Regions from separate parts of the Pantoea sp. CFCC18179 genome, predicted to be linked through region 1. Evidence: riboswitches for the same ligand, from Rfam matches in the RefSeq annotation. Region 1 holds a riboswitch; each other region holds the start of a gene.
The links. Region 1 has a riboswitch for thiamine pyrophosphate ahead of thiD (bifunctional hydroxymethylpyrimidine kinase/phosphomethylpyrimidine kinase). Riboswitches for the same ligand answer to the same signal wherever they lie in the genome.

Region 1 (4,200 bases):
AAATCGGGTTGGTGGAGGGCTTGGCATCCCAGCCGTAAGCGTAGGAAGTACCCACTTGCCAGCCCGGCAGTTGCCAATGCCCAAGATCGACCATCACACCCGCAAACACGGCTTTCTCGCCGTTGGCGTTCCAGTCAGAGCGCGAATCCCACCACACATCCATGCGCCCGTTCGAACCGGCATAAGAAGGCGTCATGCGTTGCAGGAAGAAGCCTTGATTGCCTTCCGCTTTAACCCACGTGCCCTCAAGGCGAAAATCAAACGCGCCCGCGGTGTAGCCGAATGTCAGTGCTTGTAACCAGGCGAGGCCGTCATAAACGTCGTTCACTTGGCCGACGCCGCTGTTGTCACGATCTTTAGCGCCGTAGAACTGGTAACTGGTACGCAGTGGTGAACCCGCCAGCGGCAGCTGATAGGCGGCTTTGGCGAAATATTGATCCATATAATTCGCCGCCTGACCGTACGCACCTTCGATCACCAGCGTGTTTTTGAAATCGTATTTGGCACCAAAGGATTGCAGCCACGGAATATCGGTGAGGCCATCGGCTTTGCGGAAGTTATACATGTCGCGATACCACGGCGCTTTGTATTCATCGGCCCACATCCATGAGAACGACAGGGCGCCCGCATCGGCAAAATCAAAAGCGGAACCAGCTTCCACGCCGCGATAGGTGCCCGGTAAGAAGCTCCAGTGCGAGGCTAAAATCGTTTGTCCGCTTGGTTGTAAATAGCCCGCACGCAACCAGCTATCCTGCCATTTGGCTTTGAGTGCCGCTTTATAAATACTTAAACCACCCTTATCTCCGCTCCAGTCCTCATCCCAACGGGTGCGGGCGTTACTGAAGCCGATTTCATTCGGTGCAGCCGGACCGCTGTCACTGAGTTCCAGCGCACCATAGGCTGCCAGATCAAAGCCAATTACATCAGCAGCGTAACCGGATGAGAAATCAAGATTGGCATTGGCAGAGGCGTGGTGCAGATTGGCATCGTATTGGCCGTAACTGCCTTTTTGCGGATCCATCTCTTTGCGATCGCGCTGACGTTGCCAATAAAACAGATTGCCAGAGAGTGAAGAATCGTCAACAAATCCAGTGGCTTGAGCGGAGTGGTTGGGAATAAATGAGCCGGCAATCAACGCGGTGATAACCGCAGTGGACAGCGGCGCGCGTGGGATCCTGCGCATAATAAATCCTCCGTGATGCTTCCATTAATAATTAATTTTCCAAAACTGTTTCATCGTGAAACAAATTGGTTGGGATGCTATTTTTCGCGACGCGAATTATCAATGGGATTTATTACAAACTATGACTCAGTACGCAAAAATGATCGCTTTTAAGGACTTTAATCAATAAGTTACACGAATGAGTAACATGTAAATTTGTGAGACATCTCCACGACTGAATCGTAGCTGCTTGCTTTCGAATACTGTCTTGCCTATGCTCCCAACGTTGTTTTGACTCGGGGTGCCCCTCTAACACAGGGCTGAGATACACCCGCTGACCTGATCTGGATAATGCCAGCGTAGGGAAGTCAGATGCCTGACCGCATTCGCCTTCTTGATCGCCGGTTGGGAGCTATATGAATTCGCACTTTCTCTCCACCGCGCCACGCGCACCTTCTGCAAAACGCATCAATGCGCTGACCATTGCCGGCACCGATCCCAGCGGTGGTGCAGGTATTCAAGCTGACCTCAAAGCTTTCTCCGCGCTCGGCGCGTATGGCACCAGCGTGATCACCGCGCTAGTGGCGCAAAATACCTGTGGCGTGCAGTCGGTTTATCGCATCGAACCTGATTTCGTTGGCGCGCAGCTTGATTCGGTGCTGGATGATGTGCGCATTGATGCCGCCAAAATTGGCATGCTGTCGGAAACCGCAATTGTCGAGCTGGTGGCTGAACGGCTGAAACGCGCCAGCTTGCCATTTGTGGTGCTGGATACGGTGATGATTGCCAAAAGCGGCGATGCATTGCTGTCGCCAGATGCGGTGGCCAGCGTGCGGGAAATACTGCTGCCGCAGGTTTCGCTGATCACCCCCAATCTGCCGGAAGCCGCGGCCTTGCTAGGCCGCGCCATGGCAGAAGATGAGAAAACCATGTTGCAGCAGGGCGATGCGCTGCTCGATTTGGGCTGTGAAGCGGTGCTGATGAAGGGCGGCCATCTTAGCGATGCCGAGAGCCCGGATTGGTTGATCACCCGCGTCAGCCGTCTGCGCTTTACCGCGCCGCGCGTTAACACGCGTCATACCCACGGCACCGGTTGTTCGCTATCGGCGGCGTTGGCGGCGCTGCGTCCACGCCATAACGATTGGGCAGAAACGGTGGCGGCAGCCAAAGCGTGGCTGCAACAGGCGCTGCTGCATGCTGATTCGCTGGAGGTTGGTAAGGGCATTGGGCCGGTGCACCATTTCCATCAATGGTGGTAGGGCGTAACGCCAGATTGCCGCTTTTATACTGCGAATCCGTCTGAAAAATGGAGTCAGCAATTTGCCAGCGTGGCGCATTTCGGTCCAGGCTGTTGGGGGCGAATCGGCAGGTGCCGGTTCCAATCCAGCCACTTTTCAGGAGCGAACATGACGGACATCGTACAGTTATTGGGCAAAGAAGCGGACACTCTTCTTCAACATCGCTGCATGACCATTCCAGCGGATAGCCTTTATTTACCAGGCTCGGATTATGTTGATCGCGTGATGATCGACAACAATCGTTCTCCTACCGTATTACGCAACATGCAAACGCTGTACAACACCGGCCGCTTAGCGGGCACCGGTTATTTGTCAATTCTGCCGGTCGATCAGGGCGTTGAACACTCGGCGGGCGCGTCGTTTGCTGCCAATCCGGCCTATTTTGATCCCAAAAACATTGTTGAACTGGCGATTGAAGCCGGTTGTAACTGCGTAGCATCCACTTATGGCGTGCTGGCATCGGTAGCGCGTCGCTATGCGCACCGCATTCCGTTTATGGTCAAACTGAATCATAACGAAACGCTGAGCTATCCAACCCAATATGACCAAACGCTGTACGCCAGCGTCGAGCAGGCGTTCAACATGGGTGCGGTAGCGGTGGGCGCGACCATCTATTTCGGCTCTGAGCAATCACGTCGTCAGATTGAAGAGATTTCCGCTGCGTTTGAGCGTGCGCATGAACTTGGTATGGTGACGGTGCTGTGGGCGTATCTGCGTAATAACGACTTCAAAAAAGATGGCGTGGATTACCATGCCAGCGCCGATTTAACCGGCCAGGCCAACCATCTGGCGGCGACTATTGGTGCGGATATCGTCAAGCAGAAGATGGCGGAGAATAACGGCGGCTACAATGCGGTGAAATTTGGTCATACCGATGAGCGCGTCTACAGCAAGCTGACCACCGAGAATCCGATCGATTTGGTGCGCTATCAGCTGGCGAACTGCTATATGGGTCGCGCAGGGTTGATTAACTCCGGCGGCGCGGCGGCCGGTGCCACCGATGTGGCCGAGTCAGTGCGTACAGCGGTAATCAACAAACGCGCGGGCGGCATGGGATTGATTCTGGGTCGTAAGGCGTTTAAGAAGTCGCTGAAAGAGGGCGTGCAGCTGATTAATGCGGTGCAGGATGTTTATTTGTCGAAGGATGTGACGATAGCTTGATTCAACCTGGCTCACTCGCCATTTCGTGTTCGGGCAGTGCTCGTCCTTGGTCACATACTAATGTATGCTCCCAAGGCCTGTGCGCTGGCCGTCCACGAACTGCCATCGCCGCCAACGGTTGAATGTTATTCAGCTGGCTAAAAAGATGTCGTAGGTCGCCACTTCTGGCGACCTTATTATTTAAGGCGCTTCAAACCATTCGCTGTTGCGTTCGGCAATCGGCGTGATGGTGAGAATCATCTCCTGCAAATGACGGCGCATCGCGCTTTCGGCGGCCTCAACATCTTGTGCTTTCAACGCGTTATAGATGTTTTGATGCTGCTGAATCAAACTTTCTGGCGGCGACACTTCGCTTAATGTCAGAAAGCGCACGCGGTCCATGGTGGCTTTGATGTTCTCCACCGTTTCCCACGCCAGCAGGCAATTAATCCCTTCGGCAATCAAGCGGTGGAACTCATCGTCCAGCGCTAAAAACGCCTGGCTGTCGTGACGTTCTGCCGCTAAACGCTGTAACTGCAAGTTGTGCTCCAGCGCCATCAAGCCCTGCGCGCCAATCTCCTGCGCGGCGCGGCGCACCAC
Region 2 (4,200 bases), on a different contig from region 1:
TTCCACTAGCGCCAGCAGTTCCTCGGTTGCCGCGCGCCAGTCTGCCGCTTGGGTAATTGCACTGACTACCGCAATGCTGCCCACGCCAGTCGCGAGCACTTCAGGTACGCGCGCCAGCGAAATTCCGCCAATCGCCACGGTTGATACATCCTGCAAACGCGCCAGATGACGTTTTAATTCCACCACGCCTTGTGGGGCTGAGGGCATATCTTTGGTTTGCGTCGGATAGATGTGCCCCAGTGCAATGTACGAAGGGCGCAATGCCAGCGCGCGATCCAGCTCGGCATCATCATGCGTCGATAAGCCAAGGCGTAATCCGGCCTGACGAATGGCGGCTAAGTCAGCAACATCCAGATCTTCCTGGCCAAGATGCACGCCGTAAGCGTTGTATTTAATGGCTAAACGCCAGTAATCATTGATAAACAGGCGGGCACGATACTGTTTGCCAAGTGCAATCGCCTCGCGCACAGCATCTTCTACTTCGTGATCCTGGCAATCTTTGATACGCAGCTGGATGGTGCGCACCCCCGCTTCAAGCAGGCGCGCAATCCACTCCACGCTATCAACTACCGGATACAGCCCCAGTTTCCGGGATGTGGCTGGGAAGGCGTCAGTCATACTTTTTCCTTTTTAAGTGCATCGGCAGCGTGGTAAAGCTCGCCACCATGATTGCGGAAGGCATCCGACATTTGCGCCATGCCAATCTCAATGGGCTGGGCTTCAGCCTGTTGGCGGGCGGCAAATTCGCGCACTTCCTGGGTAATTTTCATTGAGCAGAATTTCGGGCCGCACATTGAGCAGAAATGCGCGACTTTTCCTGACTCTTGCGGCAAGGTTTCATCGTGATAGGCGCGAGCGGTGTGCGGATCGAGCGCCAGATTGAACTGATCTTCCCAGCGGAATTCGAATCGCGCTTTGGACATCGCATTGTCGCGGATCTGCGCACCGGGATGGCCTTTTGCCAGATCCGCGGCGTGCGCAGCGATCTTGTAGGTGATCAGCCCTTGTTTTACGTCTTCTTTATTTGGCAAACCCAAGTGTTCTTTGGGCGTCACGTAGCACAACATAGCGCAGCCAAACCAACCGATCATTGCCGCACCAATGCCAGAAGTGAAATGATCGTAACCGGGCGCGATATCGGTGGTTAATGGGCCAAGCGTATAAAACGGCGCTTCATGGCAGTGTTCCAGTTGTTCGGTCATATTGCGGCGAATCATCTGCATCGGCACATGTCCCGGACCTTCAATCATCACCTGCACATCATATTCCCAGGCGATTTTGGTCAGCTCGCCCAGCGTGTGCAGTTCCGCAAATTGCGCTTCATCGTTGGCATCCTGAATCGAGCCGGGACGCAAGCCATCGCCCAACGACAAGGCAACATCATAGGCGGCACAAATTTCACAAATCTCACGGAAATGCAGATACAGGAAGCTTTCGGTGTGATGCGATAAGCACCATTTCGCCATGATCGATCCACCGCGCGAGACAATGCCCGTCAGGCGTTTGGCGGTCATCGGCACATAGCGCAGCAGCACGCCTGCATGAATGGTGAAGTAATCCACGCCTTGCTCCGCTTGCTCCAGCAAGGTGTCGCGAAATATCTCCCAGTTAAGATCTTCCGCCACGCCGTTCACTTTTTCGAGCGCTTGATAAATCGGCACTGTGCCAATCGGCACCGGACTGTTTCGCAGAATCCATTCGCGCGTTTCATGAATATAGCGGCCGGTTGAGAGATCCATCACGGTGTCTGCACCCCAACGCGTCGACCACACCAGTTTCTCCACCTCTTCCTCAATGGAGGAACTCACCGCTGAATTGCCGATATTGGCATTCACTTTCACCAGAAAGTTACGGCCAATAATCATCGGTTCGGATTCGGGGTGGTTGATGTTACTTGGAATGATGGCGCGGCCGCTGGCGACTTCCTGGCGCACGAATTCGGCGGTGATATTTTCCGGCAAATGCGCGCCGAAACTGTGGCCGGGATGTTGCTGCAATAACACTTCACCCCGGATTCGCTCGCGTCCCATGTTTTCCCGCACCGCAATGAATTCCATCTCCGGCGTGATGATGCCCTGGCGTGCATAGTGCAGTTGAGTCACGCGGCGACCGGCTTTGGCACGGCGCGGTTGTGGCAGATGCTCAAAGCGCAGATGGTCGAGGCCTTCATCGGCTAAACGCTGCTGCGTGTAACTGGAACTGAGCTGGTGGATGGTTTCACTGTCGCCACGTTCATCAATCCACGCGGCGCGCAGCTTGGCTAATCCCTGATGCACATCGATTTTGGCATCGGGATCGCCATAAGCACCAGCGGTGTCATATACCGGAACGGGTTCGTTCTGCTCATATTGCGGGTTATCTTTCGTGCCGCCAATATGCGTGGGGCTGAGCTGAATCTCGCGCATCGGCACGCGAATATCTGCACGGCTGCCGGTGATCCAGATGCGTTTGGAGTTAGGGAAGGCGGTTCCCTGTAGTGAATCGATAAATTCTTGCGCTTGCGCGCGTTGCTCACGACGTGACGTTTTAGCAGCAGACATAGCAAGTTTCCTGTGTAAGTGGGAAGTTGCTTGTCCAGAGTTCGGAAGGAGTAACAGCGACGATGCTGGGCGCCAGCTTGCAGCGTGCTGATAATATTTACTCTTGTTCCCTTCGCAGGTACTAGCCTGATCAGGTTCCGCGGATCCCGAATTAACGGTCTCAGCCCCTAAGGGCACTCCGACAAGGTGTTAGTTTTACGATATAAGCTGCTTTGCTTGCTATTTCACGCCTGGGCAGTGCTCGTGACCGTCACGTACTTCGTGTACGCTCCGGTCCCTGCGCGCTGTCCGAGCGCGAACTATCTGCGCACGCTACGCTTATATCGCAAAATTTGGCTCTTCAAGGCCATAAAAAGGCATTAAAAAAGCCCATTCAGCATAAGAGGGCTTTTTGGGAATAACAAGTATTTTACAATTTTTGCGATTTAGGCCGGGCGGGCGATGTGGCTGTCATTGGCTACCGGCGGGCGCGCCAGTTGATGTTCCCACGCCAGCTGCACCAACTTGTCTTCCAACGTAAAACGCGATTCCAGCACTTCGCCAACTTCCGATAACGCCTGCTGAAACCCCGTGCAGTTATCGTCATTAATCGCCTGCTGCAAATGGCCGTCATACAACTGCATGATGCGATCGGTATTGGCCTCAAGTGCCGGATAAATCTGCGCGGCAACCAACAATGGGCTATCACCCTGCATCTCGCTGACAATGTGTTCATACACGCTGAAATGGCCGGTAGAAAGGTAATCCACCAGGTTGTGACAAAATGCATCCAGCGCTTGTTCATCCAGCGCAGTTAGGGCATCTTTTTGCGGCTTCAAGCCAATCAGCTCGTAGTAGGTGACGAGCAGTTGTCGACGGGCGCGCAGCCACGTATCGACCAATTCATTACCGCCACCTACTCGCTCTGTCAGGTCATCTAACTGGGTAAGCATATGGGGCTCCAGGTAGGTTATAGTTGTTAATTACACACTTAATATTAGGGTTTCAGCGTGCGAGTTGACGCTAAGGACAACGATTAAGATGCAACGTGAGATCTCAAGCTTAGACGCTGGTTGGTGGGTTGTCAGCCACGAGCAAAAACTTTGGTTGCCGCAGGGCGAGCTGCCGCATGGCTTATCCAGCGAGTTTGGACTGGATGGCAGCGACGGGATTTTGATTGGCGAATGGCAGGGCGAAAATGTGTGGCTGGTGCGTCAATCAAGGCCGGATAGCATGGCTTCAGTGCGTCAATTGATTGATGAAGATGTTGGGCTGTTTCAGATCGCCGGACGCGGCGTGCAGCTGGCGGAGTTCTACCGCTCGCATCGCTGGTGCGGTTACTGCGGCCATGAAATGCATCTCAGTAAGCGTGAATTTGCCTGCTTATGTCATCACTGCCGTGAACGTTATTACCCACAAATTGCGCCCTGCATTATTGTCGCCATCCGTCGTGGCGATGAAATTCTGCTCGCCAATCATGCTCGTCATCGCAACAACATTTATACCGTGCTGGCAGGCTTTGTCGAAGTGGGCGAAACCCTGGAACAAGCGGTGGCGCGCGAAGTGATGGAAGAGAGCAATGTGCGAGTGAAAAATGTGCGCTATGTGACTTCCCAACCGTGGCCGTTCCCGCATTCATTAATGATGGCCTACATGGCGGAATATGACGGCGGCGAGTTGC
Region 3 (4,200 bases), on a different contig from region 1:
TTATCAGAACGTTTGGCCATCAACAAGCTAATGACGATGCCGGCGATGGCATTGATGGTAAAGAACAAACCGACCCAAAACGGGCTGACCTGCACTTCACGTGTCAGAAACAGACTCAGCGTTGGTGCTTGCAGCGCACCGGCCACGCCAGTCATAAACGACACGGCCATAAATGAGAGATAAACCGGATTGGGGCGACGCTTGCGCATCAACAGCGATTTCATGCGAAATCCCTTTGCGGATAAAAATGGGGCCGAGAAATGAGGGTAGAAGATTCTACAGCAAAACGAAAAAAGCCAGCAGATAAAGCACTGCTGGCGGTGAAAATGCACCCTACTCAGAAAGAGGTCCCACGCGAGCGGAACCGCTGGCAGAGCGCCATTCATTGCTGAATGCCTCCCGCTCTTCCATTGCCAGCCAGTATGCCTTTAATATGAGGCAGGAAAAACTGAGCGATTCTGAGAAGGAGTTCCCCTTTTATGTCCTCTTCACGTTTGCAACAGCAATTCATCCGCTTATGGCAAAGCTGTCAGGGCCAGGATCAGGAAACCACCTTAAATGATCTGGCCGATCTGCTGCATTGTTCGCGTCGTCACATGCGTAACCTGCTTAATGCGATGCAGCATGAGGGTTGGTTGATTTGGCAGGCGGAAGCCGGACGCGGCAAGCGCTCGACGCTGAGTTTCTGCTACACCGGGCTGGCGCTACAGCAGCAGCGCGCGGAGGATCTGCTCGATCAGGATCGCATCGAACAGTTAGTCCAATTGGTCGGCGATAAGAATCAGGTACGGCAAATGATTGCCGCGCATTTAGGCCGCAGTTTTCGCCAGGGTAAACACATCCTGCGCGTGCTCTATTATCGTCCGCTGCCCAATTTACTGCCCGGTTCGCCGCTGCGCCGCTCAGAAACCCATCTGGCACGGCAAATTTTTAATGGCCTGATGCGTATAAATGAGGAAAAGGGGGAAATCGAACCCGACATCGCGCATCACTGGCAGCAAACCTCGCCGCTGCACTGGCGCTTCTTCCTGCGTCCGGCGATTCGTTTTCACCACGGTCGCGAACTGGAAATGGACGATGTGATTGCCTCGCTGGAACGCATGCGCAGCCAACCGCTGTTTTCACACATTGAAAAACTGCACTCTCCCGCACCGTGGACGCTAGACATTCACCTGAGCCAACCCGATGACTGGTTGCCGTGGCTGCTGGCCAGCGTCAGCGCGATGATCCTGCCTCGTGAATGGCCAACGCTGCGCCAGTTCGCCCGCCAGCCAATTGGCACCGGTCCGTACAGCGTGGTGCGCAATCAGCAAACGCAGCTAAAAATTGCCGCTTTTGATGATTATTTTGGCTATCGCGCGCTGATTGATGATGTGTCGATTTGGGTATTGCCAGAGATCAGCGATGAACTGGTGTATGCCGGAGTCAAACTTCAGGGCGAAACTGCCGATGAGAAATCCGAAGAGAGCCGCCTGGAAGAGGGCTGCTATTTCTTGCTGTACGATCAGCGTTCTGAACATGGCCGCGATGCGCATTTTCGCCGCTGGGTGAGCTATCTGTTTAATCCGATCGCCCTGCTCAATCATGCTGGCGTTGGCTATCAACGTTACTGGTTCCCGGCTTACGGCCTGCTGCCGCGCTGGCATCACCGGCGCGATATTACCGCTGTACAAAAACCAGCAGGATTAACCCAACTGACCATCAGCTGGTACAGCCATCACGTTGAGCATGAAGGCATCGCCAACGCGTTACGCCCGTTGCTGGCGCAGCAAGGTGTCGAGCTGATTACCCGCGAAGTGAGCTACGAAGAGTGGTTCGAAGGCCAGGGAGAAAGCGATATTTGGCTCGGCAGCGTCAATTTTACGCTGCCACTGGAGTACGCACTGTTCGCTCAACTGTTTGAATTACCGCTGATGCATCACTGCATCCCGATTAACTGGCAAGCCGATGCTACGCGCTGGCGACAAAAAATCTTGCCGCTGGCGGAGTGGAGCAAGCAACTTATCGACAGCGATTATTTGCATCCGCTGTTCCATCACTGGCTGCTGCTGGAAGGTCAACGCAGCATGCGCGGCGTGCGCCTCAATACATTGGGATGGTTTGACTTTAAATCCGCCTGGTTCGCGCCGCCGGAGCTGTGATCCTTTCGCGCTGTCATATAAATGTCTAGAATGAGCCGTTCTCAACGGGGTGCCCGGATTTTTGGGCTGAGATAAACCCGTCGAACCTGATCCGGTTAATACCGGCGTAGGGATTTGAGATGTCTTTCTCCTCAGATCCTTTGCGACTCAACCTTATCTTCTCCTCAAGGAGCGCAAAGTGTTAAACAAAGTTCTGCCTGTGTTGCTGCTGGTAGCCGCACCGGCTTTTGCTGCTAAACCGGTTCTCACCGTTTACACCTACGACTCGTTTTCTGCCGATTGGGGCCCTGGCCCGGCGGTGAAAAAAGCCTTTGAAGCGCAATGCGGCTGTGAACTGAAATACGTGGCGCTGGAAGATGGCGTTTCACTGCTTAACCGCGTGCGTATGGAAGGCAAAAACAGCAAAGCCGATGTGGTGCTTGGCCTCGACAACAATCTGGTACAAGCCGCGGAGAAAACCGGCCTGTTTGCCAAAAGCAGCGTCGATACCAGCAACGTGAAACTGCCGGATGGCTGGCATAACGATACCTTCGTGCCGTTCGATTACGGCTACTTCGCCTTCGTCTACGATAAAAACAAACTGAAAAATCCACCGAAAAGCCTGAAAAAGTTGGTCGAAAGCCCAGAAAAATGGCGCGTGATCTACGAAGATCCGCGTACCAGCACGCCTGGCCTCGGCTTGCTGCTGTGGATGCAGAAAGTCTATGGTGACAACGCGCCCGCAGCGTGGCAGAAACTGGCAAACAAAACCGTCACCGTGACTAAAGGCTGGAGCGAAGCCTACGGCCTGTTCCTCAAAGGCGAAGGCGATCTGGTGTTGAGTTACACCACTTCTCCGGCTTATCACATCATCGAAGAGAAAAAAGACAATTACGCGGCCGCGACCTTTAGCGAAGGCCACTATTTGCAAGTGGAAGTTGCCGCCCAACTCGCCAGCAGCAAGCAGCCAAAATTGGCGCAACAATTCATGCAGTTTATGGTGTCACCGGCCTTCCAGCAGACCATTCCCACTGGCAACTGGATGTATCCGGTGATCGCCAGCGATCTGCCTGCTGGCTATCAATCGCTGCCCGTTCCGGCCAACGCGCTGCAATATACGCCTGCTGAAGTCGCCGATCACCGTGCCGCGTGGATCAGCGCCTGGCAACAAGCCGTTAGTCGCTAATGCCGGGTTGGTTAATTCCTGGCAGCGCCGTCGCATTGCTACTGAGCGCGGTGGCGCTGCTGGCGTTTGGTGCTTTAGTGATGGTGGCGCCGGTCACGGACTGGCGCGCCCTGCTCGCTGACAGTTATCTGCATCATGTGTTGGTGTTCTCTTTTGAGCAGGCTTTACTGTCGGCGCTGTTATCAGTGCTGCCCGCGATTTTGCTGGCGCGCGCCTTGTATCGCCGCCGTTTTCCGGGACGCAATCTGTTGCTGCGTTTGTGCGCCATGACGCTGGTGTTGCCGGTGCTGGTAGCGGTATTTGGCTTGTTGAGCGTGTATGGCCGCAGCGGCTGGTTAGCGCAACTGCTTGCTCTGTTAGGATTCGACTACCACTTCTCGCCGTACGGCCTGCAAGGGATTCTGCTGGCACATGTGTTTTTCAACCTGCCGCTGGCAACGCGCATGCTGTTGCAAGCACTGGAAAGCATTCCCGGTGAACAACGCCAGCTAGCCGCACAGCTTGGCTTGCGGGGCTGGAATCTGTTTCGCTGGCTGGAGTGGCCGTGGCTGCGCCGACAGATTCTGCCAACCGCCGCGCTGATATTTATGCTGTGCTTCGCCAGTTTCGCCACGGTGCTGGCTTTAGGCGGCGGTCCGCAGGCCACCACGCTGGAGCTGGCCATCTATCAGGCGCTCAATTTCGATTATGATCCGGGACGCGCTGCGCTGTTGGCGCTATTGCAACTCGGCTGCTGTTTGCTGCTGGTGCTTTTGAGCCAGCGCTTTAGCAAAGCCATTCCCACCGGCAGCCAAAGTATTCGCGGCTGGCGCGATCCGCAAGATTCGTGGACTGCACGCTTCAGCGATATCTTATTGATTGGCCTCGCGTTGCTGCTGCTGTTGCCGCCGTTAT

Region 2: it holds a riboswitch for thiamine pyrophosphate, as region 1 does, so the genes downstream of both, thiC (phosphomethylpyrimidine synthase ThiC) here and thiD (bifunctional hydroxymethylpyrimidine kinase/phosphomethylpyrimidine kinase) in region 1, are expected to answer to the same signal.
Region 3: it holds a riboswitch for thiamine pyrophosphate, as region 1 does, so the genes downstream of both, thiB (thiamine ABC transporter substrate binding subunit) here and thiD (bifunctional hydroxymethylpyrimidine kinase/phosphomethylpyrimidine kinase) in region 1, are expected to answer to the same signal.

What each region holds. Positions count from the first base shown of each region.
Region 1 covers NZ_JBNBPM010000001.1:688,219-692,418, reverse strand. The annotation lists gene chiP (chitoporin ChiP) at 1-1,183, opposite strand, end outside; TPP riboswitch at 1,450-1,545, shown strand; gene thiD (bifunctional hydroxymethylpyrimidine kinase/phosphomethylpyrimidine kinase) at 1,579-2,421, shown strand; gene fbaB (class I fructose-bisphosphate aldolase) at 2,569-3,621, shown strand; gene ACPUC7_RS03280 (GntR family transcriptional regulator) at 3,802-4,200, opposite strand, start outside.
Region 2 covers NZ_JBNBPM010000025.1:7,177-11,376, reverse strand. The annotation lists gene thiE (thiamine phosphate synthase) at 1-618, opposite strand, end outside; gene thiC (phosphomethylpyrimidine synthase ThiC) at 615-2,540, opposite strand; TPP riboswitch at 2,631-2,731, opposite strand; gene rsd (sigma D regulator) at 2,966-3,472, opposite strand; gene nudC (NAD(+) diphosphatase) at 3,561-4,200, shown strand, end outside.
Region 3 covers NZ_JBNBPM010000009.1:41,307-45,506, reverse strand. The annotation lists gene ACPUC7_RS16955 (MFS transporter) at 1-224, opposite strand, end outside; gene sgrR (HTH-type transcriptional regulator SgrR) at 480-2,141, shown strand; TPP riboswitch at 2,177-2,272, shown strand; gene thiB (thiamine ABC transporter substrate binding subunit) at 2,320-3,306, shown strand; gene thiP (thiamine/thiamine pyrophosphate ABC transporter permease ThiP) at 3,306-4,200, shown strand, end outside.